Linked DNA regions of Loktanella sp. M215. The protein of the gene in region 1 interacts with the protein of each later gene in a pairwise test. Links are inferred from orthologs where the notes say so. Each region holds a gene or a part of one and is shown in the gene's direction. Other genes may lie near its edges.

What was found.
Region 2: the proteins of GLR48_RS01485 (region 1) and lysA interact in binary tests that used the Escherichia coli proteins (3 or more experiments, as listed by UniProt). The link is inferred for Loktanella sp. M215 from one-to-one orthologs.

What each region holds. Positions count from the first base shown.
Region 1 is NZ_WMEA01000001.1:306,975-309,798, reverse strand. The notes cover bases 13-2,802. They hold GLR48_RS01485 (response regulator transcription factor), read left to right. Parts: upstream 13-956; coding sequence 957-1,649; downstream 1,650-2,802. Other genes in these bases: GLR48_RS01480 (HAMP domain-containing sensor histidine kinase), read left to right, coding at 1,656-2,802; GLR48_RS01490 (efflux transporter outer membrane subunit), read right to left, coding at 13-817. Also shown: more of GLR48_RS01490, read right to left, coding at 1-12; more of GLR48_RS01480, read left to right, coding at 2,803-2,824. UniProt on the Escherichia coli protein: Response regulator member of the two-component regulatory system CpxA/CpxR which responds to envelope stress response by activating expression of downstream genes including cpxP, degP, dsbA and ppiA.
Region 2 is NZ_WMEA01000001.1:1,640,212-1,643,069, forward strand. The notes cover bases 29-2,852. They hold lysA (diaminopimelate decarboxylase), read left to right. Parts: upstream 29-719; coding sequence 720-1,985; downstream 1,986-2,852. Other genes in these bases: GLR48_RS08010 (hypothetical protein), read left to right, coding at 29-249; GLR48_RS08015 (DUF2834 domain-containing protein), read left to right, coding at 273-590; GLR48_RS08025 (DUF4175 domain-containing protein), read left to right, coding at 2,044-2,852. Also shown: more of GLR48_RS08010, read left to right, coding at 1-28; more of GLR48_RS08025, read left to right, coding at 2,853-2,858. UniProt on the Escherichia coli protein: Specifically catalyzes the decarboxylation of meso-diaminopimelate (meso-DAP) to L-lysine. Is not active against the DD- or LL-isomers of diaminopimelate.

The sequences.
Region 1 (2,824 bases):
GGCGCAGCATGTCGGCGGGGACCGACGCGACCCGGAACGCCTTTATGCCGGGCAATCCGCCACCCTTCGCCAGCGTAGCGTCGATCTGCGTTTGCGGCACACCGACGATGCGGGCCAGACCTTGCGCCGCGACCCGGCAGTCGGCTTTCTGGCTGGTCAACGTGATCTCGGCGCTTGCCACATTGGCGCGGGCCAAGGACAGGTCGGCGGCGGCGCTGATGCCCGCGTCCACCAGACTGCGCGATGCGGACAGCGTGTCCTGCTGGGATGTGAGAGCGGCGGCGTAGTCCGTCTCGGCCAGTTTGCAGGCGCGGTAGGTGACGTAGCCATTCGCGACTTCGGCGGCGAGCGAGACATAGCTACCGGCGTAGGACACCTCCTCGGCACGGGCGCGGATTGCATCGGCCGTTGCGGCATTGCGCGTGCGACCGAAGAGGTCAACCTCCCAGCTTGCATCCAGCAGGGCCGCACTGGTCGTCGTGCGCTGGTCGAACCCGACAGCCGTTGTGGTGGCAGACGCCGACCCGTTGACGCCGGGCGCCAGGTTCGCAGCGCTTTGCCCGGCCTGTGCGCGGGCCGCAATGACGCTGGCTGCGGCGCTGCGCAGGTCGGGGCTGTTGGCCTGTGACAGGGCCAGCACCTGCGTCAATTGCACATCGCCCAGGTTGGACCACCAGTTCACGTCCAGCGCAGGCCCACGGGGCAGACCGGCCGCACTGTAATGATCTGACACCTGTTGCGTCGCATCCGGCTGGATCAGCGGGACGCTGCACCCTGCCAGCATGCAGGCACTGAGAATGGTAAGGGCGGTCTTCATCTACAGGCTCCGAAACGCGGTCGGTTTCATATGGCGCGGGCGGATGTTAAGTTGTGTCAAGTTTGTGCAAAGAAGCGAAAAGCTGGCTATCCGGGCCGTGGCAGACCGTTAAGGTTGCCACGAGAGGAGCCTTTCGACCATGACACGCATCCTGTTGATCGATGATGACGCAGCACTGACGGCCTTGCTGGGCGAGTATCTGGAGCAGGAGGGCTTTCAGGTGTCCGTCGCAGGCGATGGCGAGCGTGCCTTGGGCCGCATCGTCGACGCGCGCGCCGACATCGTCGTGCTGGATATCATGATGCCCCGCGTCGACGGATTGCAGGTGCTGCGTCACATCCGGTCGGAAGGCACCGTGCCGGTGCTGATGCTGACGGGACGCGGTGACGAGGCGGACCGGATCACGGGCCTCGACCTGGGGGCCGATGATTATCTGGCCAAGCCGTGTTCGCCTGCCGAACTGGCCGCACGGGTGCGCGCCATCCTGCGCCGCAGCCATAGCGCTGCAGGCGCTGTGACCGAGAATGCGGCCGTGCAGAAAGAAGGGCCGCTGACCATCGACCGGCAGCGCCGCATTGCGACTTGGGCCAATCAACCGATTACGCTGACCGGGGTGGAATTCAATATCCTCGACGTGTTGATGGCGCAGATCGGAAAGCCCGTGTCGCGGTCGGACCTGTCGCAACAGGGTCTGGGCCGTCCCATTGCCGCCTACGACCGCGCGGTGGATGTGCACGTCTCGGCGATCCGGCAGAAGATCGGCAGCTTCGACGATGGCCGCTCTCCGATCCAGAGCCTGCGCGGGATCGGGTATCTTCTTGTCCGGGAGTAACGCGCCATGATCCTGCGGGTCTTTGCCTTCGTCTGGGCGGCCAACCTGCTGACGCTGCTGCTGGTGTCGGTCTTGATCCTGTTCGTGGACGTCACACCGCCGCAAGAGGCGCGGCGCATGGCAGAGCCCGAACTTCTGCGCGAAGAGTTGCCGCTGATCCACGCCGCGTCCGGTGCAGCGGGCGTGCTGACCTTCTGGCAGCAGGTCGCCCCGGCGCATCCGAATGTCCACCTCGACCCGCAAGTGCCCTGCGGTCGGCCCGGGGTCATCGGGGCGCCCGGTCCGGACTGTTTTGAGGTCGTGCAGATCAGCAGCACTGACGCTGTGGTGATGGCCTTGCGCCCGGCGACGCTGCCTCTGTTCCTTGGCATCTGCGTCAGTGCATTTATGGCGATCTGGCTGTCCCGGTGGCTGACGCAGCCGATCAGGGCGGTGAGCCAAGGGCTGCGATCACTTGCAGCGGGCCGGCTGGAGACGCGGATGCAGGGGCGTTTGCGCACGACTAACCAGGAAATTCAGGACCTGGGCCGCGACTTCGACCATGCGGCCGCACGGCTGCAAGCCTTATCGGACGGGCGCAGCCGGCTGTTCCACGACATCTCCCACGAAATCCGGTCGCCGCTGGCGCGCTTGCGTGCGGCCGTGGGACTGATCGAGAAAACACCGGCGCGGGGTGTCGCGCTCGCCGGCCGGATGGAGGGGGACATCGCGCGGCTCGACCATCTCGTCGATGAAATCCTGACTCTGGCCCGGTTCGAGAAAAGCGAGCGGGTCAATTCCTTCCAGACATTCGATTTGCTGGATATCATCGAGAATATCATTGCGGATGCGAAGTTCGAAGGTCGCGCCCGGGGCATCGATGTGCGTTATGCCGGGGCTGACGTCCTTGACCTGCAAGGCGATCCCGAACTTCTGCACCGGGCGTGCGAGAACGTGATCCGCAATGCGCTGAACCATTCGCCGCCGGGGGGCACCGTGATCGTGACGGGGTGCCGCAGCACCGAAGCCATGACACTCGCGGTGGCCGACGAGGGGGCCGGTGTGCCAGAGACTGACCTTGACGCAATCTTCAGTCCATTCGTGCGGCTGAATGCGCAGGCGGATTCCGTCGGTGTCGGCCTTGGTCTGGCAATTTCATATGGTGCAATCAAAGCGCATGGCGGTGCGATTGCCGC
Region 2 (2,858 bases), 1.3 Mb from region 1 along the record:
GTGACCGCGGCGATCGCGGCCTTGGCCCTTGCGGGCTGCGGCGCGCAGGGCGATCCGGTGCGCCCCGGCACATCCACGCAGGCCAGCGTGCCGGCGCGGCCGGGACCCACGATGAACGCGGGCGTCGGCATCGGGCCGAACGGTGTGTCGCCCGGCGTGACGCTGGCCGACGGGATCGGGCGGCTGTCGCTGGGGCCGGGCGGCGTGCGTCTGGGGGCTGCGGGCATTCCGCTGAACGTGGGGCTATGAGTGGGTCAGGTATGATGAAGGATATGTCACCCCTGCGCTGGGTCTGGGCGGCACTGGCCGTCTGGGGCGCCATCCATCCGATGTCGTGGTTCATCGCCTGGTTTCAGGCCGAGGGCTGGTCGCTGGGCCGCATGATCGACGCGTGGTATGTCAACGCCGCGACCACGGGACTGACCTGGGATCTGACGATCGCGGCGATCACGCTGACCGTCTGGGTGCTGGCCGAAGTGGCCGTGCGGCGGAACTGGATCGCCTTGCTGGCGATTCCTGCGACCTTTTGCATCGGGGTAAGCTGCGGTCTGCCTCTCTACCTGTTTTTGCGGGCGAAGCCCGTCCGCTGAAGACGCCGGACGACGCTGTTTGCCGCAAGATGCGGCAAAGGCGCCCCGCCCGCCGTCCCCTCTGCCGATCCGCCCTTTTCTGGCGTTGGCGTTCTGTTATGACCGGCCCCGGACTGTAGGGGACGGCTGATGGATCATTTTCTGTATCGCGACGGCGCACTCTGCGCCGAGGACGTGCCGCTGAGCGAGATCGCGGCCCAGGTCGGCACGCCGTTCTACGTCTATTCCAGCGCCACCTTGCTGCGCCATTTCCACCTGTTCGACGCAGCCCTGGCGGGCATGGACCACCTCGTCTGCTTTGCGATGAAATCCCTGTCCAACCAGGCTGTCCTGCATCTGCTGGCCGAGGCGGGGGCCGGGATGGACGTGGTGTCGGGGGGGGAATACGCCCGCGCCGTGGCGGCGGGTGTGCCGGGCGATCGCATCGTCTTTTCCGGTGTCGGCAAGACGAAGGCAGAGATGCGGCAGGCGCTGGAGGGCGGCATCCGCCAGTTCAACGTCGAGAGCGAACCCGAGATGCAGGCGCTGAGCGCCGTTGCGGTGGAATTGGGACAGGTGGCGCCGATCACGATTCGGGTCAATCCGGACGTGGATGCCAAGACCCACGCCAAGATCGCCACCGGCAAGTCCGAGAACAAGTTCGGCATCCCCATCGCCCGCGCCCGCGAGGTCTATGCCTTGGCCGCCAGCTTGCCGGGGGTGGAGGTCATCGGAATCGACGTCCATATCGGCAGCCAGCTGACCGATCTGGCCCCGTTCGAGGCCGCCTACCTGAAGGTGGCGGAGCTGACCGAACAGTTGCGCGCCGATGGTCACACGATCCGCAGGCTGGATCTGGGCGGCGGCCTTGGCATTCCCTATGCCCAGACGAACGAAGCCCCGCCCAGCCCGCAGGATTACGGCGACCTGATCAAGCGCACCGTCGGCCATCTGGGTTGCGAGATCGAGATCGAGCCGGGGCGGCTGATTTCCGGCAATGCCGGCCTGATGGTGTCCCGCGTGATCTACGTCAAGGAGGGCGCCGACCGGCAGTTCCTGATCCTCGACGGTGCGATGAACGACCTGATCCGGCCGGCCATGTACGATGCCCACCACGACATCGTGCCGGTGCTTGAGCCCACGCCGGGGGCGGAGCGTGCCACCTATGACATCGTGGGCCCGGTCTGCGAAAGCGGCGACACCTTCGCCAAGGGACGGACCATGGCGCGGGTTGGGCCGGGCGACCTCGTGGCCTTCCGCTCTGCCGGGGCCTACGGGGCCGTCATGGCGTCGGAATACAACTCGCGCCCCCTGATCCCAGAGGTGCTGGTCCAGCGCGATCAATTTGCAGTCATCAGGGCGCGTCCCACCTTTGACGAAATCATCGCGCGCGATATCATTCCGGCGTGGCTGTGATCCAGCAGGTCACACCGCCGCGCAAGGGAGAGGCCCGCTGACCGATCACCGCACCGACCTGCCGCACCTGAACCGCCCCGTCGCACTGACCCGTCTGGGGCTGGTGGCCGAACGCGCGACCCGTGCCTTCTGGCCCTTGTGGAGCGTGCTTTTCGTCATCCTCGCGCCGCTGATGTTCGGCTGGCAGGACCGCATGAGCCTGGAGGTGTTCTGGGGCCTCGGCGTCGTGGCCATCCTGGCCGTCGTCGTGACGCTGGTCCGCGGCCTGCGCGCCTTTCGCTGGCCCACCCGGGCCGAGGCGGTGGCGCGTGTCGATGCCAGCCTGCCGGGACGACCGATTGCCGCAGTGCGCGACACGCAGGCGATCGGCGCGGGCGATCCCGCATCACAGGCGGTCTGGGCCGCGCATCTGGCGCGCATGCGCCGCGCGACCGAAACGGCCAAGGCGGTGCAGCCTGACCTGAAGATTTCCGACCGCGACCCTTACGGCCTGCGTTACACGGCGCTATTGTTCTTTGTCGTGGCGCTGCTCTTCGGCTCTGTCCTGCGCGTGGGCTCGGTGGCCGAGATCGCGCAGAACGGTGGCGGCGGTGCCTTGGCCACCGGACCGGTCTGGGAAGGCTGGGTCGCCCCGCCCGCCTACACCGGCAAGCCGACGCTTTACCTCAACGACATTCCGCCCGGCCCGCTGAAGGTGCGGCTGGGGTCGCAGATCACCCTGCGGCTTTACGGCGAGGTCGGCGCGCTGACGGTGGCGGAAACCGTGTCGGGCCGGACCACGGACATCCCGCCCGCGTCCGAACCGCAGCAGACGTTCACCGTGACGAAAGCGGGACGTGTCGCCATCGACGGCCCGAACGGGGCCGCCTGGGA